2 regions of the Pseudovibrio sp. Tun.PSC04-5.I4 genome follow, and region 1 is predicted to be linked to the other one. Evidence: predicted binding sites of a transcription regulator. Region 1 holds the regulator's gene; the other holds the start of a gene.
The links. The regulator LexA, encoded in region 1, represses DNA repair genes until DNA is damaged. The targets are predictions, from matches to a motif close to TGTTCNNNNTGTGTTCNG.
Positions count from the first base shown of each region.

Region 2: BLS62_RS07260 (PA0069 family radical SAM protein) is a predicted target of LexA. The motif match lies at 10,656-10,673, and genes of this name have one in related genera.

Region 1 covers NZ_FNLB01000006.1:1,657,792-1,673,315, reverse strand. The annotation lists gene lpxB (lipid-A-disaccharide synthase) at 1-279, shown strand, start outside; gene BLS62_RS12745 (hypothetical protein) at 417-872, opposite strand; gene BLS62_RS12740 (hypothetical protein) at 1,032-1,487, opposite strand; gene BLS62_RS12735 (hypothetical protein) at 1,712-2,197, opposite strand; gene istA (IS21 family transposase) at 2,521-4,050, shown strand; gene istB (IS21-like element helper ATPase IstB) at 4,063-4,821, shown strand; gene BLS62_RS12720 (hypothetical protein) at 4,832-5,314, opposite strand; gene gltA (citrate synthase) at 5,506-6,798, opposite strand; gene gltX (glutamate--tRNA ligase) at 7,033-8,457, opposite strand; gene BLS62_RS12705 (ComEC/Rec2 family competence protein) at 8,862-11,153, shown strand; gene lexA (transcriptional repressor LexA) at 11,049-11,774, opposite strand; gene glp (molybdopterin molybdotransferase MoeA) at 12,025-13,239, opposite strand; gene moaC (cyclic pyranopterin monophosphate synthase MoaC) at 13,239-13,739, opposite strand; gene trpC (indole-3-glycerol phosphate synthase TrpC) at 13,803-14,594, opposite strand; gene trpD (anthranilate phosphoribosyltransferase) at 14,607-15,524, opposite strand, start outside.
Region 2 covers NZ_FNLB01000006.1:482,417-497,940, reverse strand. The annotation lists gene BLS62_RS07295 (beta-glucosidase family protein) at 237-2,513, shown strand; gene glyS (glycine--tRNA ligase subunit beta) at 2,718-4,955, shown strand; gene BLS62_RS07285 (LysR substrate-binding domain-containing protein) at 5,023-5,925, opposite strand; gene BLS62_RS31340 (hypothetical protein) at 6,033-6,203, shown strand; gene BLS62_RS07280 (Mpo1 family 2-hydroxy fatty acid dioxygenase) at 6,221-6,715, opposite strand; gene BLS62_RS07275 (NADP-dependent malic enzyme) at 6,852-9,161, opposite strand; gene BLS62_RS07270 (ceramidase domain-containing protein) at 9,262-9,960, opposite strand; gene BLS62_RS07265 (glycosyltransferase family 2 protein) at 9,993-10,586, opposite strand; gene BLS62_RS07260 (PA0069 family radical SAM protein) at 10,770-11,825, shown strand; gene BLS62_RS07255 (ribonuclease HII) at 11,879-12,535, shown strand; gene BLS62_RS07250 (F0F1 ATP synthase subunit B family protein) at 12,980-13,465, opposite strand; gene BLS62_RS07245 (F0F1 ATP synthase subunit B) at 13,477-14,031, opposite strand; gene BLS62_RS07240 (F0F1 ATP synthase subunit C) at 14,133-14,360, opposite strand; gene BLS62_RS07235 (F0F1 ATP synthase subunit A) at 14,434-15,201, opposite strand; gene BLS62_RS07230 (AtpZ/AtpI family protein) at 15,254-15,524, opposite strand, start outside.

The DNA of each region.
Region 1 (15,524 bases):
AATCAGATCAACAAAATTATCAAGTTTGTTTCAGTAAATTCGATGGTGCTGCCCAATCTGGTGTTGGGGGATAGTTCCATTCCAGAGTTCCTTGAGGATGAGGCGACACCTGAGGCTCTTAGCGCGTCTGTTTTGGCGTTGCTACAAGATAGTCCAGAGCGCAGGGCCCAGTTGAATGCCTTTTCACAGATTGATGAGAGAATGCGTTTGCCAGCGGGTGAAAGTCAGGCGGGGGAAGCGGCTCGGGTTATTCTCGAGACGGCTGGTGTCGTAATTTAGGCTCATGAAATGATTCACCTGAATCGGATAATCTGCTGAAAACGATGAGTCATTTGCAACTTAAAGCGTTACTTTAACTGACGATGCAAAAAGACCCGGGGGGTTAGGGTCTTTTTAATTGTGCGTTGGAGGGGGCTTTATGAGTTCGGTGCCTGAAGTAAGATGTTACCGCGGCAAGTCTCATCAGAAAATACACCGGAGGCCTCTTTTGCGCCAATTAGTCCTGTTGCTGCCATTTTTACATCAATTGGACCCTTGTTTTCTTCACCAGAGAAAATGATGACGTATTCTGTTTCAATGAAGAAAACTCCGCCAGTTACATTACCATTTTTCGAGGTTACCAAAATATCGTGGCCTTTATCCGTTAAACGTCTGACAGTCTCGGCTGTTGAATCTGGGTGATCTTGTGTTTTGAAGCCGGTCCCATAGCGTTTTTCGCATGTGCCATCGTCCGGACTTCCGTCCGCCATGGAAAGATTGGAGAAGGTCACCGTTTTGTCTCCGGGGCCGAGCCGTTTGCCGATCGCGTGTGCAGATGTTGTTGCGTAGGCCAGGGCCATGAGGAGGATGATTGTGCAGAGGGCTGTTTTCATGAGGAAATTACTGCCAGTTTGGTATCAAGTCAGTCACGGATGACTCAAACCTAAATTATTGGGAACTTTGTCTACGGTGAAGCTGTGTTTGGCGGCTATTGCCTTGCCAAAGACCCGTTGATTTCGACCCTTTGACAAACTCCGATTTGTATCAGGCCGCTATGAACCTGCCGCCTGAATAGTCACTTCTCCGCGGCAAGTGCCATCCGAGAATACTCCAGAGGCTGTGCCGCTGCCGATCAGGCCGGTTGCGAACATTTTTACGTCCACCGCCTCTTTTTTCTCATCACTGGGGAAAATGATTTCGTACTCATTTTCAATTGAGAGAATGCCATCACCAATGGTGCCGCCAGTGGAGGAGATCACGATGTCATGACCCTCCTCAGTCGTTTTCTTTGGGTTGTCTGCTGTTGTGTTTGGGCTGTCTGCGGTTTTGTAACCAGTTCCATAGCGTTTTTCACAGGTGCCATCATCCGGGCTGCCATCCGCCAGAGATATTTCTGAGAAGGTTACTGAGTTGTTATCAGCGCCTAAAGTGTGACCGTCCGCTAGCGCTGCGCTGCCAGCATATGCAATTGCACCTAGGCTAACTGCTGCACAAAGGATAATTTTCATTGGGGTGCCACCATTCGTTTCTTGTTTTGGCTTTATGTCCTATGAAAAGGTAATCGCCCTGCCTTAACGTAATTCTTCTGTTTGCATCTCGATTTTGTTTAGCGTGAATATTGTGTTGCAGGTTATTGCCGCTTTAAATCTGATTAGTTTTTTGTCGCATTCTCTGTGAAGTCTGAAAGCCAATTCGCTGGATTGAGCTGATTATAGTATATTCAAAGAGCGTTTTATCTGGCAGCGACAACAGAAAATCTGCCAGAGCAGGTTCCATCGGAAAAAACGCCGCTGAATATTTTTGAATCTGTGAAGCCCGCTACAAACTGGGTGACTTCAACCTCTTCATCAGGTTTATTTGGGAAATTTATGAGAACGCGGGAATGTTCTGCGTAAATGCCTTCCCCTCTGAGTTCACTTCGTGTGTACAAAAAAAAGCGATGACCTTTGTCACTTACAAAATACCCTTTGAGCCCATTGGGCGCTGGGAAAATATTATATTCGCTCCCATAACGTGCTTTGCAAAACGAAATGTTGGTTGTGTCATTGAGTACTGTGAGGTTTTGAATCGTGATTTTTCTGGTGCTAAAGAGGCGTTTTGCGTCTGCAAATGGGTTTGGCAAGGTGTCGCCATGAATAAGTTGGCTGTCAGCAGGCAGTGATAGTCCAAATGTCAGCGCGATGGCCAGACTTGAATGACGAAGTGTTAAAAGGGGCATTAAAACTTCCTTTTCAAACCGATAGCCTCTTCCTTCGCCTTGGCGATGCGCTGAGAATACGTAGGCAGAGAGCTGCCTAATTCGTTTTGAATGACGAGGCTTCTTCCGTATCTACTCGTCGGTCCTTGGGCTAATAGTCACTCTGCCTGTGCATGTGCCGTCTGTGATGCGTATTCCGGGGCCATCCGGCCACCGATTCCGATAGCATCCGGCCACCGATTCCGGAACATCCGGCCACCCCCTAATTTGCAACTGTTTATCTAGCTGCGAGGCGATCTGTAGCAGGCTACTGTTCCGTTCTTTTTGAGCTGGAAAGAGCCTTTATGAAGAGATTGCCAATGCGGAAGATACGGGAAGCTTTGCGGCTTCGAGGGGATGGATTTTCAGGACGTCAGGTGGCGCGGAGTCTGTCACTTGGACGTGCAACGATATCGGAGTATTTCCGGCGCGCTGATCAGGAAGGTCTGCGTTGGCCGCTGCCTGCCGATCTGTCTGATGTGGAACTTGAGCGCCGTTTGTTCTCTCATTCTCCCAGCGAAGTGCGCCTCGCCGTTCCTCACCCTGACTGGGTGTATGTTCATGCCGAGTTGCGGCGCAAGGGTGTGACGCTGTTGTTGCTTTGGGAAGAGTACCGGGCGGTTCATCCTGACGGCTTTGGCTATAGCCGGTACTGTGAACTTTACACCCGTTGGTCAGGTAAGCTGTCGCCGGTGATGCGCCAGTGTCATCCTGCGGGCGAGCGTCTGTTTCTCGATTATGCGGGTCAGACCGTGGATGTGGTTTGCCCAAAGTCCGGCAAGGTGCGCACGGCACAAATCTTTGTCGCCACCTTGGGGGCCTCCAGTTACACTTATGTTGAAGCCAGTTGGACGCAGAGCCTGCCTGATTGGATATCCAGTAATGTCAGGGCGTTTGAGTTCTTCGGCGGCGTGGCCGCACAACTGGTACCGGACAATCTTAAGGCGGGTGTTACCAAGGCCTGTTTTTATGATCCGGCGATCAACCGCACCTATGGCGATATGGCCAACCATTACGATACGGCGATTGTTCCAGCCCGTCCGCGTAAACCCAAAGATAAGGCGAAGGTGGAAGGCGCAGTTCTGATAGCTGAGCGCTGGATTTTGGCGCGGCTGCGCAATCAGCGGTTCTTTGGCCTTGATGAGGTGAACGCTGCGATTCGCCCACTTCTGGATCAGCTCAACGGCAAGGTCAGTCGTCATCTAGGTGCCAGCCGCCGTGATTTGTTCGAACGCCTGGATCGGTCAGCGCTGAAGCCGTTGCCGATTGAACCATACGTATATGCCGAATGGAAGCAGTGCCGCGCAGGTTTTGATTACCATGTTGATATTGGCCGTCACTATTACTCGGTACCCCATCAATTGCTAAAACAAAAGCTATGGGCACGGATCACCGCACGTACGGTAGAGGTCTATTTTAAAGGGCAAAGAGTGGCTTCGCACGCCAGAACCTGTGGCAACCACCAACATTCCACGCACCGTGATCACATGCCCGCGCACCACCGGTTCCGTGAAGACTGGACACCAGAGCGTATCCGACAAAAAGCCGCGCGGATCGGCGCAAATGTCGAAGTATTTGTCGGTGTGATCATGCGCAAGCGGCAGCACCCTGAGCAGGGATATCGCAGCTGCCTTGGCGTGATCAAACTAGCCAAAGCCTTCGGCTCGGGTCGTCTGGATGCCGCCTGCGAACGCGCGCTTGAGATCAACGCACATTCCTACACATCGCTGCATTCCATTTTGAAAAATGGTCTGGATCGCAAACCTCGAACCCGTGCCACGGAAGAGCCTGCAATCACACATCCCAATATCCGTGGCGCGGATTACTTCCATTGAAAAGGACCAGATATGCTTGATCACCCAACGCTGGATCAGCTCAAAACACTTAGGCTCGACGGTATGGCAGAAGCCTTCACCGAGATGCAATCTCAAGACGGCACTGCCGGGCTTACCCATGCTGAATGGCTGGGACTACTCATTGATCGCGAGACAGCCAGCCGTGAGACCAAGCGGTTCGAGAGCCGCATGCGCGCAGCAAAATTGCGCCATGTCGGTGCTGCCCCTGAGGACGTTGATTACAAAACACGGCGTGGCCTCGACAAAGCTCTGTTCCAGCAGATACTGACTGGGCGCTGGATCAAAGACAAACGCAATCTGATGATTACAGGCCCCTGCGGGGTCGGCAAAACCTGGCTGGCCTGCGCTTTGGCGCAAGCCGCCTGCCGTGATGGCGTTACCGTGCTCTATAAACGTATGTCACGCCTCTTTGATGAACTCGAACTGGCCCATGGGGACGGGCGTTTCCCACGGGTGTTTAAAGCGCTGACCAAAACCCAACTGCTGATCTTGGACGACTGGGGGCCGGAGCGTCTCAACGCCAGCCAACGACGTGACATGATGGAAATCGTTGAAGATCGATACGACGCTGGATCAATTCTGATCACAAGCCAATTGCCCACCGACGCATGGCATGATGTGATCGGCGAACCCACCTTCGCTGATGCCATCCTCGACCGCCTCATACACAACGCTTACCGCGTCCAACTCGAGGGACAGAGCATGCGAAAAAACAAACTCAAAACAGGTGACGAAAGCACCCAAAACTGATAATCAAAACTCAGGCCTCGCAGCCGCCAAACAAGGGGTGGCCGGATGTTCCGGAATCGGTGGCCGGATGCTCCGGAATACGCACTGTGAAGACGCCGCTGTAGGAATGTGCGCCCGTTAAGCCTGTCACGAATTGTGTGACCTCAATTTTCGCATCTCCCTCATTGGGGAATGTCATCAAAAACCTGTCGTGTTCTGCGTAAATACCCTGACCCATAATTTCACTTCTGTCCACCAAGGTGACCGTATGCCCTTTGTCACTGGTGAAGATGCGCGTTGGAGCTTCTTTAGAAGGCGTGACCATGTAGCCGTCTCCGTAACGCGCTGTGCAAATGGTGTTGTCTGATGAGCCGTCCTGCATGGCCAGCCCTGCAAAAATGACATCTCGCGAGTCTCCGTGATTTGCCTGGGCAGATGCTGGGGGCAGAATGCTAAGGGTGCTAAGGGTGCAAAGGGTTATGGCAGTGAGGGATGGGATGGACATCAGGCGCATACATACTTCCTTATATTGGGCGTCGTTCCTGGTTTTATTGAACGGATAGCCAAAGATAAAGTTTATGGATCTGGCGTGTCAGGAACAGGGCAAATCGGTAGTATGGTTTATACGAGCTGATTGGAATGCTGCGATTTCAAATAAAAAAGGAGGCAAATGCCTCCTTTTTCAGATCAAAATGTCTTCTCGGCTTAACGACGCTGGTCGATAGGCTGGTAATCGCGGGATGGATAACCAGTGTACAGCTGACGCGGGCGACCGATGCGCTGGGAAGGATCTTCAATCATTTCCTTCCACTGTGCGATCCAACCGACAGTCCGTGCCAGTGCGAAGAGCACTGTGAACATGGTGGTTGGGAAGCCCAGTGCACGCAGAGTGATACCGGAGTAGAAGTCAATGTTCGGGTAAAGTTTTTTCTCAACGAAGTAAGGATCGTTAAGAGCAATCTTTTCCAGCTCCATTGCAACTTCCAGAAGCGGATCGTCCTGGTGACCCAGCTCTGCGAGTACTTCATGACAGGTTTTCTGCATGATGCGTGCGCGTGGATCATAGTTTTTGTAGACGCGGTGACCAAAGCCCATGAGGCGGAATGGATCATTTTTGTCTTTTGCACGTGCAACGTACTCAGGAATACGGTCAACAGTACCGATTTCGGAGAGCATGTTGAGAGCTGCCTCATTCGCACCGCCGTGAGATGGCCCCCACAGACATGCAATACCAGCTGCAATACATGCAAACGGGTTAGCACCTGAGGAACCAGCCAGACGGACTGTGGATGTGGACGCATTCTGCTCGTGGTCTGCATGAAGGATAAAGATACGGTCCATAGCGCGCGCCAGAACCGGGTTTACCTTGTATTCTTCACATGGAACCGCAAAGCACATGTGCAGGAAGTTGGATGCATAATCCAGATCGTTTCTTGGGTAAACGAACGGCTGACCAACGTGGTATTTATAGGCCATGGCAGCGATTGTTGGCATCTTCGCGATCATACGCAGGGATGCAACCATGCGCAGATGTGGATCGGAGATGTCGGTGCTGTCATGGTAGAAAGAAGACATTGCTCCAACGGTACCGGTCATGACTGCCATTGGGTGGGCGTCACGGCGATAACCCTTGAAGAAAGAGCTCATCTGATCGTGGATCATTGTGTGATAGGTCACACGATGTACGAAATCATCCTTTTCTGCGCGTGATGGCAATTCGCCGTACAGCAGCAGGTAGCAGGATTCCAGAAAGTCGCCATGTTCGGCGAGCTGTTCAATCGGATAGCCACGGTACAGAAGCGTCCCCTTGTCACCATCGATGTAGGTGATCTTGGATTCGCATGAGGCAGTGGACGTGAAACCTGGATCCAGAGTGAACTGGCCTGTTTCTTTGTATAGCGATCCGATGTCTATGACATCAGGGCCTATGGATCCGGAGCTGATATTAAAATCCCAGCTCTGTGTTCCGATAGTCAGTTTCGCTGTTTTGTCGCTCATATCAAGGCAACCCCCATGTTGTATCTCCTCATGCGATATGAGTTCCATTTGTGTACAAGTGAATACACCGCATGAACTGACGTTTCCGCCCGGAGGAGAGTGTTGTCGTGAAACTGCCTATCTCATTTGACGCGATGTCGCAAGCGCTCGCAACCACGGCTTTTAGTTATAAGTGTAACTACCGCTACGAATGGCTAAGTCTTGTAGCGGTAGTTTCTTTTTTAATTCAGCGGATTATGCTGCGAAATCACGAATTCGTGCGCAAGATTCTTCTTTTCCGAGAACTTCGAGCACATCAAAGATGCCTGGGGATGTGCCACGACCTGTGAGTGCAGCGCGCAATGGCTGAGCAACTTTACCGAGCTTTAGTTCTTCTGCTTCGGCAACTTCCCGCACTGCAGCATCAGTTGTTTGGGCAGTCCATTCTTCAAGAGACTCCAGTTTTGGAAGCACTTTTCCAAGAACAGCACGCGCTTCCTCAGAAAGTAGTTTTTCGGCTTTTTCATCGAGATCCAGTGGGCGTTGCACCCAAAGATATCTAGCGGACTCTTGTAGTTCTACAAGTGTCTTTGCACGCTCTTTGAGACCCGGGAGGGCTGCAACCAACTTGTCAATGTTCCCATCGCCTGAAATCCACCGCATGACATCCATGCCGCCTTCTACGTCCATCAGGTAGACGAGGAAGTCTTTCATCAGACTGTCATCACCCTCAGAGCGCATGTAATGGGCGTTCAGGTTTTCCAGTTTTTTGAAATCGAAGCGGGATGGGGATTTACCAATCGCGTCAAAACCAAACCACTCGATCATCTGCTCAGTAGAGAAGATCTCATCATCTCCATGAGACCAGCCAAGGCGTGCAAGGTAATTGCGCATAGCAGACGGCAAGTAACCCATTGCACGGTAAGCTTCTGCGCCAATTGCGCCGTGGCGTTTGGAAAGTTTTGCGCCGTCTGGTCCGTAGATCAGCGGGATATGCGCCATGACTGGCACTTCCCAGTTCAGGGCGTTGTAGATGAGAGCCTGACGCGCTGCGTTGGTGAGGTGGTCATCACCGCGCACAATATGGGTCACGCCCATGTCGTGATCATCGACCACCACAGCCAACATGTAGGTTGGATTGCCGTCAGAGCGCAGCAGGACCAGATCGTCCATGTCTTTGTTAGGGAACTTTACGGTGCCTTGAACTTCATCCTGCACGATGGTTTCGCCATCCTGTGGAGCCTTCAAGCGAACTGCCGGAGAGATGCCAGCAGGTGCCTGTGATGCATCGCGCTCACGCCATGTGCCGTCGTAACGCGGCGGGCGGCTTTCAGCGCGCGCTTTTTCACGCATCGCATTCACTTCTTCAGGTGTGCTGTAGCAGTAGTAGGCAGTGCCATCCTTCACCATCTGCTCAGCAACTTCGCGGTGACGGTCTGCATTGCCGTACTGAGAAATCGGCTCGCCGTCCCAGTCCATGCCCAGCCATGTCAAGCCGTCCAGCAGCGCATCAACCGCCTCTTCGGAGGAGCGTGAGCGGTCAGTGTCTTCAATGCGCAGCAGCATTTTGCCACCATGGCGCTTAGCATAGAGCCAGTTGAATAGAGCTGTACGGGCGCCACCAATATGAAGGTAGCCAGTTGGGGAGGGCGCAAAGCGCGTAACGACGTTTTTGGTCATAGGCCTAATCAGAAATCTCGCAGGTTACATAGATAAATTTGGGGTAATTACGACGGGGCGCCGTATCTCTTCTGGCTGTGTACCATAGCGTGGGGTTTCTCCCAAGAGGCAGAAAGGGGCTTAGGGTGCACGAGGGGCAATCATCCTCAGGCAAGTCGCAATCTGGTGGTGGTGCTATCAGAATAGGCGAACTGTGCGTGGAGGAGGATAAGATTTTTGCTGGTCCCTCTGCCGGGGATTTTATTGCAGATGACCAAGTGTCAAAACAACGCAATTTTTTGCCAAAAAACGCAGAGAACTCACATAGCGACGCAAGTGATGTGGTTTGTGAGCAATACCAACCGTTTAGCTCGTACTTATATCAAGCTGTTGGGCACTTGAAGGGCTGGCTTCAGCAGGGTTGGATGTTTGTTCTTCATCCGGATTGGGCTGCTGCCGGCAGTTATGCCCGTGCGGCCTTTGTGCAGGATTGGGATAGGGGGCAAGGTATTGTGTGGTATGCGCTTTGCCACCTTGCAGGTGTGCTTTGCTATTTTTCCCTGCCTGCAGAGCCGTGGGGTCTATTGAGCGTAATACCCTTTATTGCACTGGTTCTGCTGGTGTTTCGAGCACGGTATGCGAGGAAAGCTCATTACGGTTTGTTGGCACTTCTGTTCTTTTCCGCTGGATTTTTCCTTGCTGATTTGCGTGTGGAATGGTTGCAAACGGAGCGCTTGGAGCGACCCGTGACGCGTAAGGTAGAAGGTGTTATCACCGCTGTGAAGCAGTCCGGTAATAACTCCTATTCTGTCGTGTTGCGGCCTTCAGTTGGTTCACCTGAAAAGGGAACAACTCGTTTTACCTTTTTGATCCGTCTCAGCATTAAGGGGATGAAAACTGCGCCTTCTCTGGGGGATAACATCGTTTTGAAAGCGCGGTTGTTACCACCTGGCGGGGTGGTGCGTCCTGGAAGCTACGATTTTGCTCGCACAGCGTTTTTTGATGGAATTGGTGCAGTTGGATATGCGCTCTCACGGCCCGTCGTTTCTGCCAATCCTGAGGGGATAGGGTTTGTGGGCGTGATTGAGAGTGTACGGATCAGCATCGCACAACGCATCCGCAAAGTGTTGGATTACAGCCCTGAAAGTGCCTTTGCGGTGGCGTTGCTGGTGGGGAAACGGGACTATCTTTCCAAAATCGATAAGAGCGCTCTCCGACAAGCAGGATTAGCTCACGTCCTCGCTATCTCGGGCATGCATATGGGCCTTGTTACATCGCTTGTGTTTCTTGCGTCGCGGCTGCTGTTATCCCTCAGTTCCACTTTAGCATTGCGCGGGCATATTCACGCTTACAGCACTTTGGCTGCCTTGATGGCTGCAATCGTTTATCTCGGATTATCAGGGGCTTCGGTTGCAACGCAGCGGGCTTTTCTCATGGCGGTTCTGGTTTTATGCGCTGGGTTGCTGGGACGGCGGGCGCTAAGTATGCGCGGGCTGGCGCTGGCCTGTCTGGTGTTGCTTAGCTTGGCGCCGGAGGAGGTTTTAGCGCCAGGGTTCCAGATGTCGTTCATCGCAGTTTTAGCGTTACTCGCTGCTTATACTTTTGTGAAAGACCGATTAAAGCCTATTGATGGGGCAACTGCCAATAGAAATCCTGTTGGTTTTCAAGGCTTTCTGAGGAGATCTTCCCGGTGGTTGGTAGCTTGCGCATTTACCTCACTGGTTGCGGGATTGGCGACAGCACCGCTTGCCGCGATGCATTTTGAGCAAGTTGCGCCCTATGGATTACTGGGAAATATCCTCGCCATGCCACTTGTGACCTTTGTGGTTATGCCCCTTGGCTTACTAAGTTTGCTGGCAATTCCTGTTGGGGCCGAAGCGTTTTTTCTGCACGGCATGGAAGCGGGATTGCAGCTCGTTTTGAAGGCTGCGTACTGGGTGAGCTCACTCAGTGAAGGGCAAAGTGGTATTGGTGTTGCAAGTGAGCTCGGGTACTGGCTCATAATCCTCGCTATACTCGGATTATGTCTTTTGCCATTTTGCTTGAAGTGGTTTGCTTTCCCTAGCTTTGCGGGAGCTGTCTTTTGTTTTCTGATCTACAGCGCACCTGATCTCATTGTGACGGAAACAGGAATGCACATTGCGTTTTATGATGCGGATGGGACATTGCGACTCACATCATCAAGACTGTCATTTACGTCTAGCAGCCTGCTGAAGGCAGGAGGAGTGCCTTCTCAGGCATTCAAGGCTCATAAGGCCAGAGCAAAGGACCGACGCTGTGATAAGGCTGGTTGTATCCTGCAGGTGTTTTCGAGATCAGTTTTATTGGATGAAGATAAAACGACTGCGCCTTTAATGTTGGCGCAGTCTAAGCGTGCAGAAAGCCTGATATCAGATTGTGATATGGCAACAATTGTCGTTGCCCAGTTTCAAGCCCCGGCATCTTGTAAGGCTGAGTTGGTGATAGATCAGAAAATGCTGGAAACGCGCGGTTCAGCTTATGTGTGGTTTACAGCAAGAGGACCGCCCGGTCATCGCATAAAAAAAGTGCGCTGGGCTTATGCAGCTCAGCGCAGACCATGGAATCCGCAGGTATCTGGTGATGTCAGTGGCTTAATAGCGGCGGAAGAGCGCAGTCATCTTGCCTTGAATGCGAACCCGGCCCGGCCCGAAGATGCGAGTTTCGTAGGCGGGGTTGGCCGCTTCCAACGCGACTGAGGCCCCTTTTTTGCGCAGGCGCTTCAACGTTGCTTCTTCATCATCGATAAGGGCGACTACAATTTCACCGTTCTCAGCTTCATCACCCCGTTTTATGAGCACTGTATCCCCGTCGTAGATGCCAGCGTCAATCATGGAGTCGCCTTTGACTTCCAGGGCATAATGTTCGCCGCGACCCAACAGGTCAGCCGGCATCGCGATAGAGTGGCTTTGCGTCTGGATTGCTTCAATCGGTACGCCAGCAGCAATGCGGCCCATGACCGGAATTTCCAGCGTCGGAACTTCGTCAGGTGATCGTGGTCGGAAAGCTGACGGTGGGTTCGTGCTCTTTTTGCCAAGAGATCCCTCAATCACCTCAGGTGCAAAGCCTTTTTCCTTGGTTATTGGCTTTAAGCCTGGTGCGATGGAATCAGGCAACCTAAGGATCTCGAGAGCTCTTGCGCGGTTTGGAAGACGGCGGATGAAGCCGCGTTCTTCCAGCGCTGTGATCAGACGGTGGATGCCTGATTTAGAACGGAGATCCAGCGCATCTTTCATCTCGTCAAAAGACGGTGGAACACCTGCTTCTTTCAAGCGTTGATGGATGAACATCAAAAGCTCGTGTTGCTTCTGTGTAAGCATCTTTTATCCCCGTTCGCTCATCATTTGCGCAAATTGATATCCAACGGCGTTCAGGCCGTCCGCTCTTAGCCTTCCAAAATTAACTTGATGGTGTTCAACTTATGCGATTGGAAGGACAAAACACGAACGTACTCTACCTGTTCTCATTGTGTTCTGCAATGGCTTTGTTGCAGTTAGGCCCTGCAAGAACTGGGGGATTTGGATTTTGAAGGGTGAGTGGACATGGGTTGCCCATTCATTACCAATTGGCTTAGCGTAGTTTTAAAAGGTCAACCTGATCACCCACATTTGCAGCTGCAGCGTGTGGTTTTCTAATGATTAAAGCATCTGCCTTTGCCAACAGGGCCAGCATTGAGGAGTCTTGTTTTGCAAACGGCTCTGTTGTGAGATTGCCTTGGTCGTCTGTCGTTACCTGCGCACGTAAGTAGTCCTGACGCAGGTCGTTTTCCGGGAGGGCTGCCGTCAGCGTCGCTTTGATAACGTTTTGATTTGTTTGAGTTACGGTTCGCCCGAGCATTTTATTCAGCAGTGGACCGAGGAAGAGGAGGGCGCAGACCAAACTTGAAACAGGATTGCCGGGGAGGCCGAGGACTTTCATTGGTCCAAGGGAGCCTGCCATCAGTGGTTTACCGGGACGCATAGCAATACGCCAAAAGCCAAGTTCCATGCCTTCAGCGCCCAACACATCTTGAATGAGATCGTGGTCGCCAACTGATGCGCCGCCAAGTGTCACCAAAACGTCTGCCTTGGCCTCAATCGCTTGCTTCACACGTGCGGTGATTTCTTGTGGTTGATCGGGTGCAATGCCAAGCATTAGCGGTGTTCCGCCAAGGCTGCGAACAAACTCGGCGATGCCGACCTGGTTGGAGGCGATGATTTGATTCGGGCCGGGCGTCTCACCGGGTTCTACCAGTTCATCTCCATTAGCGAGGATCGCAACCAGTGGCTTTTTATGCAACGGCAGTGTTGCATGATTCATAGCGCCAGCTAAGGCGAGTTCGCGGAAGCCTAGTATGTCGCCTTGCTTGAGGAGGACTTCACCTTCTTTGAAGTCCAGGCCAGCCGGGCGGATAAACTTACCAACAGGGACCGCTTCTTCGCAAAAGAGGTTATCCCCGTCGCGGCGTGCATTTTCCTGCATCAAAACGGCGTCGACGCCATCAGGAACTGGAGCGCCCGTAAATATGCGAAGAGCTTCACCATGCTGTAGCGTTCCGTCATAACTATGACCTGCTGCAACCTCACTTATCACCTTCAGCGATCTGTTGGGATCACTGGTATCGGCTGCTTTGACCGCGTAGCCATCCATAGCGGAAGCAGAAAACGGAGGTTGTGTTCTCGTTGCTGCAACATCTTCTGCGAGCACTCGTTCTCCAGCTTCCAGAAGAGGGAGATGCTCTGTTTGTGTTGCCTCAACGCCTTTCAAAAGGCGTTCAAGTGCGTCGTCAATGCTGATCAAGCTCATCAGGAGTTATCCTCCTCAGCCAGGAAATGACCGGACTTGCCGCCCTTCTTCTCCAGAAGCCGGATTTCTCCGATTTCCATAGAACGATCAACCGCTTTGGCCATATCGTAGATTGTCAAACACGCAACAGACGCAGCTGTCAGCGCTTCCATCTCAATGCCAGTCTGGCCTGCAACTTTTGCAAAGACTTCAATTTCGATTCCCGGTAGGTTCGGGTTTGGTGTGAAGTCTACCTGAACCTTAGATAGCATCAGCGGATGACATAGTGGGATTAGCTCGTGAGTTTTCTTGGCTGCCATAATGCCAGCGATCCGTGCGGTTGCCAGCACGTCACCTTTTTTGGCATTGCCAGAGAGGATCATGTCCAGAGTTTCAGGCAACATCTTCACCTGCCCACCTGCGCGAGCTATACGCGTGGTGACTTCTTTCTCCGAAATATCGACCATATGGGCCGCGCCGCTCTCATCAAGGTGGGTAAGTTTTGGCGAAAGTTCTGACATGGAAGGGCCTCTGGACGGGTTTTAAATCAGTAGGTTGGCTCCACATTGAAGCCAGTTTTTTTATTATCTTTTCAGAAGCGCTTTGGTTGCGCTTTCAACATCATCCTGCCGCATCAGGCTTTCGCCGATGAGGAATGTGGAGATGCCGGAGTTTTTCATTCTGGAGAGGTCTTGCGGTGTGAACAGGCCGCTTTCGCCGACGATGATCCTGTCTTTGGGGACCCGCGGTGCGAGGCGTTCACTTGTTTCCAGAGAGGTTTCGAAAGTCTTGAGGTTGCGGTTGTTGATACCTATGAGCGGCGAGGAGAGCTTCAGCGCACGCTCCAGCTCAGCTTCGTCATGCACCTCAATGAGTGCATCCATTCCGAGCTCGAATGCAGTATATTCCAGCTCTTTGGCCAGAACATCATCCACAGCTGCCATAATGATGAGGATACAATCGGCTCCCCAAGCGCGTGCTTCAAACACCTGGTAGGTGTCATAAAGGAAATCTTTGCGCAACACTGGCAGAGATACGGCCTCGCGTGATGCAACCAAATATTCTGGTTTACCTTGAAATGACGGGGTATCTGTCAGGACGGAAAGACATGCAGCTCCGCCGTTTTCATAGGCTTTGGCTAGCACCGGTGGGTTGAAGTCTGCGCGAATGAGGCCTTTGGAAGGGCTCGCCTTTTTAACCTCTGCAATGAGAGCATAATCGCCATTGGCGTGTTTTGCCTTTAAGGAGTTTGCAAATCCGCGCGTTGGTGATGCAGCTTTTGCATCATTTTGGAGATCAGAAAGTGAAGTTCGCGCTTTTGCAGCTGCGATTTCTTCACGTTTGTAAGCTTCTATTTTCTTTAGGATATCTGACATGGGCCTACGGTCTTAAAGTTTCATTGCGGCGGCAGTTGCGGCATCGGATGCCTCTACAAGTCTATCCAGACGGGAAAGGGCATTGCCAGAATCTATTGCATGGGCTGCCATTTCCACTCCGTCTTTCAGATCTGTTACTTTGTCGGCGACAATCAGAGAGGCTGCTGAGTTGAATAGCACGATATCGCGATAAGCATTTTTAGCGCCTTGCAGAACTTCTCTCAAAGCTTGCGCGTTGGCTTTCGGGTCTCCGCCCTTCAGGTCTGCAGCTCTAGCCAGCGGCAGGCCTGCATCTTCAGGATTAATCGTAAAGGTGTTAATGACGCCGTCTTTCAACTCGGCTACGAAGGACGAGCCTGTTGTGGTGATTTCGTCCATGCCGTCAGACCCGTTTACGATCCATGCCTTTTCGGTACCCAGTTCCTTTAGGGTGTTGGCGATTGGCACGACCCATTGCTGCGCGAATACACCTGTCATCTGGCGCTTTACACTTGCAGGGCTGGCGAGTGGACCGAGGATGTTGAAGATGGTTCTGGTGCCAAGCTCAATACGGGCTGGGCCCACGTGGCGCATCGCCTTGTGGTGGTTGGGCGCGAACATGAAGCCAATGCCAGCCTCCTTAATGCAGTGACTGATGCCATTTGCATTGAGGTCCAGATTGACACCGAGTTCAGCTAATGCCTCTGCAGAGCCTGATTTGGATGAGAGAGAGCGGTTGCCGTGTTTGGCGACTGTTACATCACAGCCTGCAACAACGATCGCTGTGCATGTAGAAATGTTGTAGGAGCCGGAAGAATCCCCGCCAGTTCCAACAATGTCGATGGCGTTTGTAGGTGCTTCTACCGGGATCATCTTGGCGCGCATTGTTTCTACGGCGGCAGAAATCTCGTCAATGGTTTCTCCGCGAATGCGAAGGGCCATCAAAAACCC
Region 2 (15,524 bases), 1.2 Mb from region 1:
TCTTTTTTGAATGCCGGGGCAGAAATGTCTCGGCATTTTTTGTGTTCTCCAAGCTTTGCCTCCTGACTCCTTGAAACATCCCTGCTGAGAATCCGCAGGTTTCCTTTCTGCTGCACCTATTGGATAACGATTACTCCAATCCCTTGTTGGGTTATGTCGTTTAAATCCCCGTTGCCAGCTGCCTGCGTATCCTTCCGCTGATCCAAATGGGGTGTATTCGCGGAGTTTTCCTTTCCATGACTGCTGATAGTGTCGAGGCTCTTGAAAATGACAGCGCTGTTGTCTCTCCCAATCCGAAGCCAAGTGAAGTTTCTGCGGTTTCGGCGCGTCCAAAGTTGAGCGATGAGCAAATTGCGCAGGCCATCGTTTCCCGCCTCAACCGTGCAGACAAACTAGCGATGCGTGATGGAGATATTTCATTCTGGCCCGGTTTGAGCGACATGATGAGCAGTGGCTACAATAGCTTTCCATGGTCAGCTGGCGCATTGCCAGAACATCACCTGCCCGGCATTCATTTCACAGATGGGTCTCGCGGGATCGTCCTGAAGGGCGCAACAACTTTTCCAACCACGATTGCGCGGGCGGCGACTTTCGATCCAGAGCTGGAAGAACGGATCGGCTCTGTTATGGGATATGAGATGCGCGCGTTAGGCGGGACGCTGTTTGGTGGCGTTGCCCTCAACCTAATGCGTCATCCAGCTTGGGGGCGCGCGCAGGAATCTTACGGTGAAGACAGCTATTTAATCGGCGAAATGGGAACAGCTCTTATTCGCGGTGTGCAGCAGCATGCGATGGCGTGCGCGAAGAATTTTGCCCTTGCGTCCATGGAGCATTCCAAACTGTCCCTGAATGTGACCGTGGGCAAGCGGGCTCTTCACGAGATCTACCTCCCACATTTTAGAAAGGCCGTCGACGCTGGTGTTGCGGCTGTCATGACATCCTACAGTTCCATAAATGGCGAGTTATGCGGACATAACAAAGAGCTACTCAGCGGACTATTAAAAGAAGACTGGGGCTTTGAGGGGTTCGTCCTTAGCGACTTTATTTTCGGGATTCGCGATGGCAAGGCCGCAGCTCTAGCCGGACTTGATCTTGAGATGCCGTTTCAGTTGCACTTCCACCAGAAACTTGAAGACGCTCTCAATACGGGCGAGTTGGATGAGACCTCATTGGAGGACGCTTGTTATCGACTTATCCTGCAACAACTGAGGCATCTGCACAAAGGCGACTACCAGAAGAAACTGGTTGGGTGCTCTGAATTTCGTAAAGTGGCGCAAGAGGCTGCGGAAAAATCTATTGTCCTTTTGAAAAATGACGCTGGCCTCCTTCCCTTCAAGGACATCAAATCGCTTGGGGTTATTGGTCGCTTGGCAAGCGTTGCAAACACGGGCGACAAAGGCACCAGTGATACACAGCCGACACATGTCATTACGCCTTTGGCTGGCCTTAGAACCTATTACAAGCACAAGCTGGATATCTGGCAGGACAGAGGCCAGAACATCAACAAAGCCGTTCAGATCGCAAAACGTGCGGACGCTGTTGTCCTAGTTGTTGGCTATGACCATTTATGGGAGGGCGAGCATGTCCCTTCTGATTTAGCGGCTCAATTCCATCAGGTTCTGCCTCAACCGCGCAATCGCGAAGAAGCGCAGGTGGCCTCTCAGTTTCTGCGCGCCTTTGGAGGCGGTGGATCTGCCGGACTACCCAAAGCCTCTCAAAGAACAGAGGACGGATACGGAGCTGGGGATCGAGAAAACCTGCGATTGCCACCACATGACGTGGAGTTGATTGAAAAGGTATGTGCGGTGAATTCCAACTGCGTTGTTGTGGTGATGGGTGGCGGTACGATCATCATGAACGAGTGGCAGGACAAACCGGCTGCGATTGTATTGCTGTGGTATCCAGGTATGGAAGGTGGAACGGCGCTTGCCCGTGTTCTTTCCGGCGAAATCTCACCAAGTGGGAAGCTGCCCTTTGTCATTCCTCGGCGTGAAGCTGATCTGCCGGACTTTGATCGCAATGCCCGCAAGGTGATCTACGATATGTGGCACGGTTACCGGAAGCTGGATTGGGATGGTGTAACACCGGCCTATCCGTTTGGGTATGGCCTGTCCTACACCCAATTTACCTACGCTGACTTGTTGGTTACTCCACCAGAGACACTGCAAAACGGCAATATCCGTGTGCAATTCATCGTGACGAATACGGGCGATAGGACAGCCGATGAAGTGGCGCAGGTTTACATTGCGCCGATAGGATCTTCTGTGGAGCGAGCACCACGAGAACTAAAAGGCTTTAAGCGGCTCACGATCCAGGCTGGAGAAAGCATTATCACCGACCTGTCCATACCACTGGAAGAACTTGCGATCTTTGATACTCAAAGCAACCAGATGGTTGTTGAGCGCATTGCTTATGATGTGATTGTGGGCGGTTCAAGTCATGATCACAATGAGATCCAGGCGCAATTAAACCTGAGTGGGAGTGCGGCGAAAGTCTCCGTTGTGTCAGTCTGATCGAGTGTCTGCTCGATACGTTGATGCATAGCGAAACAGCTTGCACTGTACACACCCCTGTTGATGGCAGGTGTTGATGCCGCGTTTTTTGCTCAATAACAGTGTTCGCATGCCTGATGGGGGTGACAATGTCCTTTACTATTGCTAGGCACTAAGCAATCCAGAATTCGCGATTGATTGACCAGTTAAAGGCGTCGTTCTCCAATGCCCGATCTTCTCCTCGAACTCTTTAGCGAGGAAATTCCCGCTCGTATGCAACGTCGTGCGGCGGAGGATTTAAAATCCCTCCTCACCAATGCTCTTGTTGATGCAGGTGTGACGTATGAAGGCGCTAAAGCCTATGCCACACCGCGTCGTCTGGCATTGCACATTGCTGGCCTTCCTGCAGCATCCAAAGCAACACGTGAAGAACGCAAAGGGCCGCGCGTTGGCGCGCCCGAAAAAGCGTTGGCGGGTTTCCTTCGCGGTGCAGGTTTTTCTTCAATTGATGAAGCAGACGTCCACAATGACCCGAAAAAAGGTGATTTCTACGTCGCTGTGATTGAGAAAGCTGGCCGCAAAACTGAGGACATTGTTGCTGATGTGATGCCTGGCATCATTCGCAACTTCCCATGGCCAAAATCCCAGCGCTGGGGCTCTGGTAGCCTGCGTTGGGTACGCCCGCTGCATTCAGTTGTTTGTACCTTCGGTCCTGAGACGGAAGAGCCTGAAGTTGTGCCGTTTGAAGTTGACGGCATTGTATCTGGCAAGACCACATATGGTCACCGTTTCATGGCGCCGGATGCAATCGAAGTGCGCCGCCTTGCAGACTACATGTCCAAGCTGGAAGCCGCTAAGGTTGTTCTGGATGCAGACCGCCGTAAAGACATCATCGACACCGATGCCAAGAATGCTGCAATGGCTCTTGGCCTTGAGCTGGTTGAAGATGCAGGCCTTTTGGAAGAAGTGGCTGGCCTTAACGAATGGCCTACTGTTCTCATTGGTTCTTACGACGAAAGCTTCCTAAAGCTGCCGGACGAAGTCATTCAGCTCACGATTAAAGTGAACCAGAAAAACTTTGTGTTGCGTGATCCTGCCAACTCCAGCCTTTCCAACAAGTTTGCGCTGACAGCAAACATCGTTGCCAAAGACGGCGGTAGCACGATCATAGCCGGTAACGAGAAGGTTGTTTCCGCACGCCTTTCCGATGCGAAATTCTTCTGGGAAACTGATCTCAAAACCCAGCTGGAAAGCAACGTTTCCAAGCTTCAGAACATCGTGTTCCATGAGAAGCTGGGTACTGTTGCCGCTCGCGTTGAACGTCTGGAACGCTTGGCTGCCGAAATCGCGCCACTTGTTGGTGCTGATGTTGAGCAGACCAAACGTGCCGCTCATCTGGCAAAAGCTGATCTCGTCTCAGCAATGGTCTTTGAGTTCACTGAACTTCAGGGGCTAATGGGTCGTTACTATGCTGAAGCGCAGGGTGAAGAACCTGCTGTTGCTCAGGCGATTGAAGACCACTACAAGCCAGCAGGCGCATCCGATGATGTTCCAAGTGCACCTGTTTCCATCGCTGTTGCTCTTGCTGACAAGCTGGACATTCTTGCTGGGTTCTGGGCGATTGACGAGAAGCCAACCGGCTCTAAAGATCCATTTGCACTGCGCCGTGCTGCCCTTGGTGTGATCCGGCTCATTTTAGACAACAATTTACGCTTGCCATTGCGTGATGTACTTGTTCAAAGCCTGCGCCGTAACCTTGCTGACATTGCAGCTGCCCGTGGTGAGAGCGCCCTGTCTGACTTGCCATTCATTGGCAAGGGTGAAGCTGGCGAAAGTGTTGTTAAAGACATATTTGCCATGGTCTCCAAGGCTGCTGATGTTGTTCTGGCCAATGTTTCAGACAAGATTCCTGAGACCTCATTGGAAGTCGGTCTTATCGATGATCTGATGAGCTTCTTTGCGGAGCGTCTGAAGGTCGTCTTGAAAGACAAAGGCGTGCGTCATGATATGATTGATGCCGTACTGGCTGTTGGCGGTCAGGATGATCTACTGTTGATCGTGAAACAGGCTGAAGCTTTGACTGCTCTGCTTGGCTCTGAAGATGGAGCAAACCTTCTGGCTGGTTACAAGCGTGCTGCAAACATTTTGCGTGCGGAAGAGAAGAAAGACGGCAAAGCCTTTGAAGGCAAACCTGACGCTGCTCTGCTGGAAGAACAGGCCGAAAAAGACCTTGTCAGCGCTCTGAATGATGTTTTAATTGAGATCAAGCCACTTGTTGAAGCTGCGGATTACGGTAGTGCAATGGGTGCTTTGGCGAAACTACGCGGCCCAGTGGATGGCTTCTTTGAGAACATTCATGTGAATGCGGAAAAGGCTGAAGTTCGTGAGAACCGCCTGAAGATCCTCTCTGAAATCCGCGCAGCGGTTCATCAGGTTGCTGATTTCTCCAAAATCTCAGGTTAATCCAGCCTTATAGAAATTTTAAAGCCCGGTGCTCTTTAGAGTGGCCGGGCTTTTTGAATTCACGACGTCAGAGATTTTCATACTCAACGGCTGTTTGAGCGATTTCTTCTTTCAGCCAATCTCTAAGTTTTCTAACGCTTTGATTGCGCAGCGCACCTTCCCGACAGATGAACCAATAGAAGCGGCCAGTTGAGCAACGATGCTTGAACGGAATGACCAGTTGGCCTTGTTTCACTGCATTTGCGACCAATGTATCCCACCCCAAAAAGACACCGTGCCCGGCAATGGCCGCATCCATGCAAAGCGATGCATTTGAGAACCCGTGGCCTTTAGGCAGTTGGCTTTCCTTAAGCCCGAATGGGGCCAACCAATCGCTCCATTTATAATAGGAGTTATAATCGCGAATGACGCCTTCACTCAGTAGATCCTGCGGGTCTTTAAGGCGACTTGCGACCTCTGGAGAGCACACCGGGTAAATAAAATGCTCACAGAGACGTTCAGAATAAACATCTTCAGGCGCTCTTTTATGAACCCGCACGCAAGCATCCGCGTCAGAATGGTTGAGGTTTATCAGTTGGTCGTTGGCATCCAGCCTCAGATTGATATCCGGGTTCGCCTCCATGAAGCTTTTTAACCGCCAGACCAACCATTTTTCTGCCAGAAGCGGCGCAACTGAGAGGAACAGGCTTTCTTCTCTATCCCGATCGGCCAGCGCAACAGCTTGTGATATCTGTTTGAGGCCAAGCGATAATCCCCTGCAGATTTCCTCTCCAAGGTTTGTCAACTTTAAACCACCGGGCTCCCTCAAAAAGAGCGGACGACCCAACTGATCCTCTGTTTTGTGCAATTGCTGGCTAATGGCACCACTCGTGATACCTAGCTCTTCTGATGCGTTTTTGAGTGAGCCCAAACGGCCCACAGCTTCAACAACACGTAGGCCTGCCAGACTTACCTGACTGAGATTTTTCATCGAGTACGGTTCCGAGAAGTAATTCTAAACTGGGGTTTAGTTATTCCAGATAGCACTCTTAAAGCAAATGGCGCATTGTCGCCTCATCAAAACCAAAGGAAATGACAATGAAATCTCTTCTGATGGGCCTGCTGAATGGCAAGTCATCTCACAAACCAAAATCTACAGGTAATTCAAAACCTTATTGCGCAGACCCACTCTCTCATCCAGACTTGCGCCGCATGGACCTTCGTGAAATTGGTGATGTTTACATCAACCCAGAAAAAACACAGCCTTGACGACTGCGTTTTAATTTTTAATATGGAATGCCAATTTTTTTGTAAATAAAATGTATTAGCCAAGCAGGTCCAACCAAAAGGAACTGCACATCCTTGAAAAAGGATGGTTTTTTCCCTTCAATATGATGGCCGATAAATTGGCCAACCCATGCCATAACAAAGATTACCAGTGCAGTTTGCCAGAGCGGTATCCCAAACCCTAACTGCTGATAGGTCACATTAACCCAGACCATAACAGCAGAAAACACTGCCATACCAATCGCAAGTGTGAATGATAAAGATAGGTAATAAAGCACGCTCAGGCCCAATGCCAGCGTACACCAGTTGAGCCATGGCGAAATCTCTGCCATGCCAACAGGTGTCGGGATAGACCAAAACAGAGCCGTTACAGTCCAGAATATAACCGGCACACACACCCAATGGATTGCTTTGTTTTGATGATTTTGATGGCTTTCGCCATACTCGCCCAGCAGCCGATCAATACGACGTCCCGTCGCCTCAGAAAAGCTCATATCACCCTCCCCGTAATATAAACACCTAATCGATGCGGACAGAATGCCTTGTAGGGAATGCTATTTCAAGCTGACAAAACCTCGGCGGCCAAATTGACCCATAGCCGCCGAAGGGTTTGTTCTATCAGTGTGACGCTTAGCAAGTGCCAGCGTTTTCCTTACGGCATTGCGCATCCACTGCGGACAGAGCCGTCATATTCACGATACCGCGAGATGTTACGGATGGCGTGATAATATGTGCGGTTTTCTTTGCACCCAGCAGAATTGGGCCGACATGAAGCGCATCCGTCATCGCTTTGATAAGGTTCAACGCAATGTTAGAGGCATCCAAGGTTGGGAAAACCAACAGGTTTGCAGGGCCTGAGATATGCGCATCTGGCATATAGCGCTTCAAAATTTCTGGCTTCAACGCAGCATCACCATGCATCTCACCTTCTACTTCAAGATCAGGGATCTGCTTCCAGATCAGCTGCAAAGCATCCTGCATCTTTTTTGCCGTAGCAGACGTTCTGGAGCCAAAGTTGGAATGTGATAGCAGAGCAGCGCGCGGTGTAATACCAAAGCGTTTGATCTGTTCAGATGCCAGATGAGTGATTTCTGCAACTTCCTCGGCAGATGGACACTCCGTAACGTAGGTATCTGCGAGGAAATACGTGCCGCTGGCATTAATCAGCAAAGACAATGTTGAGAAATCTTCTACGCCATCAGCAACACCAATGATATTGGAAATATCACGCAAATGCTTGTCAAAACGCCCTTCCAAACCAGTGATAAGCGCATCTGCTTCTCCACGATGCAGAGCCAAAGCGCCAATCACAGTTGAGTTGGTACGCACCATTGTTCTGGCTGATTCCGGCGTAACACCTTTGCGCCCCACGAGCTCCACTAATGTATCAACATAAGAGCGGTAACGTGGATCATCTTCCGGATTTACGAACTCAAAGTCTTTGCCTGGACGAATGCGGAGACCGAAGCGCTCACAACGGTTTTCCAGTACTTGCGGACGACCTATGAGGATAGGAGTTGCCAGCCCCTCTTCGATCACCACCTGCGCTGCACGCAAAACGCGTTCGTCTTCGCCATCGGCATAGATAACACGCTGCTTATCGGATTTTGCCTGCGTGATGATAGGCTTCATCACCATGCCGGATCGGAACACGAAGCGGTTCAGCTTATCCATGTAGGTGTCGAAGTTTTCTATCGGCCGGGTCGCAACGCCTGTTTCCATTGCCACTTTTGCAACAGCGGGTGCAATGCGAAGGATCAGGCGATTATCAAATGGAGACGGGATCAGGTAGTTTGGACCAAACGTGTGAACCACACCGCCGTAGGCTTTGGCAACTACGTCCGTCGGCTCTTCGCGTGCGAGACCAGCGATTGCTTCAACAGCCGCCAACTTCATTTCTTCGTTGATTGTGGTCGCTCCGCAGTCCAACGCACCACGGAAAATATGGGGGAAACACAGAACGTTATTGACCTGGTTCGGGTAGTCCGAGCGACCAGTACACATTACGACATCATCACGAACAGCTAACGCATCTTCCGGCATAATTTCCGGATTCGGGTTGGCAAGAGCCATCACCAATGGGCGTTTTGCCATTTTGGCGACCATTTCCGCCTTCAGTACGCCAGCTGCGGAAAGACCAAGGAAAACGTCAGCGCCATCAATGACATCGTTCAACGTACGTTTGTCGGTCTTCTGGGCAAAAACAGATTTCCACTCATCCATGAGGCTTTCGCGGCCTTCATAAACGACGCCTTCAATATCTGTCACCCAAATATTTTCACGCTTAACACCCAAAGCAACAAGAAGGTTGAGACAAGCCAGAGCGGCGGCACCAGCACCGGAAGCAACTACCTTGATATCGCCTAGTTTTTTTCCAGCCAACTCCATGCCATTGCGCACAGCAGCTGCCACAATAATTGCAGTTCCGTGCTGGTCATCATGGAAAACTGGGATATTCATTCTTTCGCGCAGGCGCTTCTCGATCTGAAAGCACTCAGGTGCTTTAATATCTTCCAGATTGATCCCGCCGAAAGTCGGTTCAAGAACAGAAATCGCATCGACGAACTTGTCAACGTTGGTTTCATCCACCTCGATGTCGAAAACATCGATGCCTGCGAATTTTTTGAAGAGAACAGCTTTCCCTTCCATGACAGGCTTGGATGCCAGCGGACCAATCGCACCGAGACCAAGAACGGCGGTCCCGTTGGAAATCACACCAACAAGGTTTTGCCTTGCAGTGTAATCAGCTGCCTTTGACGGGTCTTTTGCAATTGCGAGACATGGCGCTGCAACACCCGGGGAGTATGCCAAAGCCAAATCTCGTTGGTTTCCGAGTGGCTTAGTAGCTTGGATCTCTAGTTTACCCGGGCGCGGATACTCGTGGTAAAAAAGGGCTTGTTCGTCGAGTTCGCCAGAGGTAGGGCGTTTTTTTTCCGTCATTTTCTATTCTTGCCTGACCTGTTTGATGAGCGGCTCGCCACCGAGAATCACCAGGATTACCGGTTCAGATGTCGCGTTTTGCAAAAACCTAGACCATCGCTTAGGAAGCTGCACCATATAAGTAAGTCTTAAAGCGTATAAATGCGCGAATTAGAATAAACAAAACCGTAGCATTTAAAATATGCCACAGAGAATGTGTACCAACTGGTAGAATTGAACAGATTGGTTCGTCTAAAATCCGAAACCCCATTGACAAAGTGAAGATAATACTTGCGCACCAAAGTGCTTTTGATGTGGTGTGATTTGTTGATCTGACCAGTATTGCGAATAGGAAAATAGCCAGAAGCGCTGGGGCGTATCCTGCCGTAGAACCAAGCAAGCCAGAGAATAACTTTGGACCAAATGCCATCGCACCCAAGAATAGAAGCGTGGAACCCCAAGCAAGCCAATAACTTGCGCGCATATACCAGCGTGTTGCGAGGAAGAAATAGGCAAGCATAAATATCGCGATGGGAATAATATCCGCGAGCATGGCCCATTGCGTCGCAAAGGTATGGAAGAGGAACGATCCAACGCCAATGACTACCAGCAAACCTATTAGAAACAAGGAAGAATAATCGTTTGCGTTGGTTTGCGTGGAACTGGTGTTTTTTGCGTTCTTCTGCGCGGTAAACCAGATTTTAAGCACAATCAACGCCGCTATGATAAACGCGGCATTGCTGAGCGCATTCAGCGGCTCAGACCAAAATACCTCCGAGGTTCTTTCGCAGTATTGGTTCAAATGCTGATTCCAATCCATAACCTCTCCAAGGTACCGGCATATGCAACGCTCTAACTTTCGTTGCGTTGAAACACCACTGTACTGTTCAACCAATGTACTCGACTAGCCCTCAGAATTTTCTGGAGCTGCGCGTTAACACTCAGCATTGGCGCGCGCGCTAAACAGGATTGCAGATATTTTTTCTGCACAAGAAATGGCAAGTCATAACATGTCGTCTTCCACATCGCATGCTTTAACCCAATCAGTGTCTGCTTGACTCGAGCCAAGACTCCAAACTCCTCTGAACGATAGGAATACACTCCCACAATCGTCCCTTGCTGCCTGGTGCGGCTCGCTCGTTCGATGAAGCCCACAGCTTCGTTTTGCCAATCTGTTTGCAGTATTGCACCCGGTTTGATGACCAGCACCCAATCTCCTCGTTTACACGCCTCCACTCCGGCGCATAATGCTGAGCCAGCATCATTGCCGCTTTCAATCCAATCCGCTCCGCTGGCATCGGCAACGATGGCGCTGTTATCTGTTGAGCCGCCATCGGCGACAACAACTTCTTTCAAGATGCCTTCTGCCGAGGCAGAGACCAGGGAAGACAATGTGTGAACCAGTAGGCGTTCACTGTCCTTTGTTGGAATAAGTGCACTAATCATTGCTAGTGTTTACACCGATTTGTAAATTTCCAAAAAGTCATGGCTTGCATATCCTCCGAAACTAAGTGATGTTCCACTTATGTTCTCAATTTAAATGGAAGTGCGTCGTTCATGTCAACTGCACTTAATCACCCATCAGATACCGTGATACCAGAAACTGATGGTATCGCTTTACCGATCAACATGACGGGCAAAGGTCGTGCTGCGCGTTCCAATAAGTCTGGGCGGTTTGAGAGCGAAACGCGCGAATTGGCGGATGATGGTTGGGGAACAATTGATGAACTTCCACCCATAAAAACTGAAGTGCAGATCGAAACCGCTCGCACTATCATAACCCGCAATACCTCCCCTGATTTGCCGTTTGATCGCTCAATTAATCCGTACCGGGGATGCGAACATGGCTGTATCTACTGCTTTGCGCGTCCAAGCCATGCGTTTATTGGGTTGTCACCGGGGTTGGACTTTGAGAGCCGCTTGTTTGCCAAGCCCAATGCAGCTGAGGTTCTGGAGCGCGAATTGGGAGCTCCCTCCTATCAAGTAAAGCCCATTGCAATTGGAACCAACACCGATCCGTATCAGCCAATTGAGCGGCAACATCAGATCATGCGGGGAATATTGGAAGTTCTGAATAAAACAGGACATCCCGTCACCATCGTCACCAAATCCGCGTTGGTGATGCGAGACATTGATATTCTGAGTGATATGGCAAAACGCAAATTGGTAAAGGTGGCAATTTCTGTAACAACGCTTGACCGGAAGATTGCGCGCAGCCTTGAACCACGGGCTTCTACACCGGCACGACGCTTGCAAACGATTAAGGCCCTATCCGATGCTGGCATTCCAACTGCGGTCCTTGCTGCGCCGATCATTCCCGGCCTAACTGACCATGAGCTGGAAGGCATTTTGGGGATCTGCAAGGAACATGGCGCCATCGAGGCGAGTTATATCCTTCTGCGATTACCCAGAGAGGTCTCAGAGCTGTTTAAGGAATGGTTGCTACGCGAAGTTCCCGGGAGTTATCGCCGCGTGTTGAGCCTTCTGAGATCTATGCGGGATGGCAAAGATTATGATGCCCAGTGGAACCAGCGGTTCAAAGGCAAAGGCCCTTATGCAGATCACCTGGCAAAGCGGTTCCAGCTTACCTGCAAGAATAAAGGATTATCACCCAGGTCATTCAGACTCTCTACCGAGCATTTCATCAAGCCAACCTGCGGCGGTGTGCAACTCTCATTACTGTAGAGGACAGCTAGAGCATAGCTTGAAACACTCGCTCCTGCGTGGCAAAGAGGGCTATGTCTCACTCAACAAATTCCCTCTTCAATATCGCTTTTCCTGATGCTCCAAACCTTGCGTTTGAACGCACTGTTGAGCAGAATCTGACTGGCAAGTTCGCTGGCATTGATGAAGCAGGCCGCGGCCCATGGGCTGGTCCTGTTGTGATCGCTGCTGCTATTCTCGACTATGACAATCTTCCTGTGGGTCTCAACGATTCCAAAAAACTAACGGAACATAAGCGGGAAGAATTGTTTGAGCAGATTTTAGACTCTGCTGAGGTGAGCATTTGCGTACAAAGTGCCAAAACCATTGACCGCATCAATATTCGCGAAGCTACATTGCAAGGCATGCGCGCTTGTGCGCGGGGTTTAACCAGCCCTGTGAAGCGGTTCTTCATTGATGGACGAGATGTGCCGCCTCACCTGCCCTATGAAGGTCAGGCCCTGATTAAAGGCGATGGGCGCTGCCTTGCCATTTCCGCCGCCTCCATCGTCGCCAAGGTCACACGGGACCGGCTGATGGTGAAAATGGATCAGCACTTCCCAGAATACGGGTTCGCCAAGCACAAGGGTTATGGCACCAAAGTACATCAAGAAGCTCTCGCGACACACGGCGTTACGCCCCTGCACCGCTGCTCTTTCCGGCCTATTCGAGAAAGGATTGAGGCTGGATAAATGTTGAGCTTAATTGAGATGCAGGCCGGATAGAGAATTTACATGCCCATTGGTACTTCAAAGATTGTAACTAAAACAGCGTTGTCCACTGCACAAGAGTTCTATGATCACTTGATTAGGAGACAAACATCCAATGCCGATGAAAACGGTCGCCTATTATACCGACGCCATGCAAGTGCTTCTTATAAGATGGTCCCGTCAGCAATCCGAGAGGGCGCTGCCATAAAACGCCAATCAAGCTCTTAGATTTTATTGGGCATGATCTGTGAAATAAATTAGACCAAGAAGACGGAATTAACTCTCACCCGCAACTCTTTTGGGCACCACAAAAGAAAAAGGCTCCCGATAGTCGGAAGCCTTTTTATGTTCTTAATGGAAGTGGCTAAGATCTGATACCTAGCGCTTTCTGCGTGTTTGACTGTTGCCAATCAAACGGAATGCGCTTTAGTTCAAGCTGGATGAAACCTGCTTGATGCTTGCGGCCATAATCTTGTCTCCGACTTCTTTATTAGCTGTGCTTGAAGTCACGATGGTTTCAGCTGCTAGAACTGCAACATCTGCAGCACGAGCACGAACCTCTGCAACCGCGTTTGTTTCAGCTTGAGCGATTTTCGCTTCAGCTGCTTTGGTGCGGCGTACAATCATTTCTTCAACAGCCGCTTTGGCTTCATCAGCCAGACGAACAGCTTCGACTTTCGCGTCAGCAATGATCTGGGTGGCTTCAGCTTCAGCTTCTTTGCGCTTGCGTTGGTACTCGGCCATAAGAGCCTGCGCTTCTTCACGCAGCTTGCGGGCGCCTTCAAGCTCTTGCTTGATATTATCCGCTTGCTGGTCAAGCATTGCACCAATCTTGCCAGGTACTTTCAGGTACCACAGCAGGACAAAGAAAAGGATGAGACCAACGAGTGCCCATAAGGTTGCATCGAACATTCTGTCACCCCTTACTTAAGTGCGGCTTCAACGGCTTTCGCCACTTCAGCTTTTGCTGGAGCGCGGCCACCGATCAGTGTCTTCACAAGCTCACCTGTTATCTCGGTAGCAATTTCGCCAACGTGAGACAGGCTTTCAGCTTTAATCCTGGAGATGCTCTGTTCAGATTCAGAAAGCTTAGCTGCCAACTGCTCTTCAGCAACTGCGCGGGCACTCTCTGATTCTGCTTTTACTTTATCACGTGCAACCAGAGCCAGAGACCCAGCCTTTTTGCGCGCTTCAGCAAGAGCACTTTCGTAGGTAGCAATGGCTTCATCTGTCTCTTGCTTGAGACGGGATGCTTCAGCCATATCACCTGCGATACGATCGCGGCGATCTTCAAGGATTCCGCCGATGCGTGGCAGAACCACCTTCGACATAACCCAGTAGAATACGCCGAACGAAATAACCAACCACAACAGCTGAGACGGGTAAGTCGTGCTGTCGAACGGAGGAAAGTTTCCGCTTTCCTCTACAATGCCGACTTCGGCAGTTGTATTCAGTTGGTTGCCTTGAGTATTCGACATCGGCTTCTCCGTGAACGCTCTTCGTAACGCTTTCTAGTCTTTAAAGACGGCCCCTATGAATAGAGACCGTCCCTAAGAAAACGCTCTAATCTCTCTGTCGATTAAACTGCGAACAGCAGAAGAAGTGCAACGAGAAGAGAGAAGATGCCGAGAGCTTCGGTCACAGCAAAGCCGAGGATAAGGCGGCCAAACTGTCCATCTGCTGCAGATGGGTTACGCAACGCGCCGGCAAGGAAGCTGCCGAAGATGTTTCCAAGACCGAGAGCTGCACCACCCATACCAAGGCAGGCGATACCGGCACCGATGTATTTTGCTGCTTCTGCTTCCATGACATGTGCTCCTAAATTAGCAATATCGTCTATGACTTTGTTTTGGGTACGAAACCCGGATTCTACGCGTTACTTAGTGGCTCGGATGGAGCGCATCTGCAAGATACATGCACGTAAGAACGGTAAAGACGTAAGCCTGAAGGAAGGCCACAAGGAACTCAAGAGCCGTGATGGCAACTGTGAGCGCCAGAGGTAAGATCGCGGATGCAATGCCGATAGCACCTGCACCTGTGAGCATTACAACGAAGCCTGCAAAAACCTTCAGTGTGATGTGACCAGCAAGCATGTTTGCGAACAAACGAACGGACAAGCTAACCGGACGGGAAAGGAAAGAGATAACTTCAATCGTGCTGACAAGCGGGATAACCAAAGCTGGAACGCCGCTAGGGACGAACAACTTAAGAAAGCCTGTACCGTGTTTGAAGAAACCGTAGATCGTTACAGTTCCGATCACCAACATCGCCAGTGCGAATGTCACGATGATCTGACTTGTAATGGTATAGAAGTATGGGAACATCCCGAGCATGTTTGCGACGAACACGAACATGAACAGGGAGAAGACGAGCGGGAAAAACCGCATACCTTCATTTCCAGCTGATCCGCGCAGTGTAGCAGCAACAAACTCATAGGACATTTCCGCCATGAGCTGCATCCGGCTAGGGATCAAGCCCCGTCTGTTGGTAGACAGAACGAGGAACAAGGTCGCCACAGCGACAGTCACAACCATGAACAAGGAAGCGTTGGTAAAGGAGAAATCAACACCGCCAATCTCCACAGGAAAGATCTTGGAGATTTGAAACTGGTGGATCGGATCGATCGCGTTGCCTGAATTTCCAGCCACAGGTAGTACCCCTGAAGTGCCAATTTACGAGCGCAAGAGCGCGATGAATTAGTTAATCCTGCTTGTCGCGTGAGTTTAAACGACGTTCAGGCTGAGCAACTTTGCCCGCTTCCCGAAGCACATTCAAAACTCCTGCTGCAAAGCCAAGCATCAGAAGAATGATCATCCCCCAAGGCTTGGTTCCGAGCCAACTATCCGCCATCCAGCCGAGTGCCCCCCCGACAAAGATAGCAGCGACAAACTCAGAAGAGATCTTCCAAGCCTGCGATAGGCCAGACAGTGCACTGGTACTCGTCTTGTTCGTTGCCTCTTTTTCAGAGGAG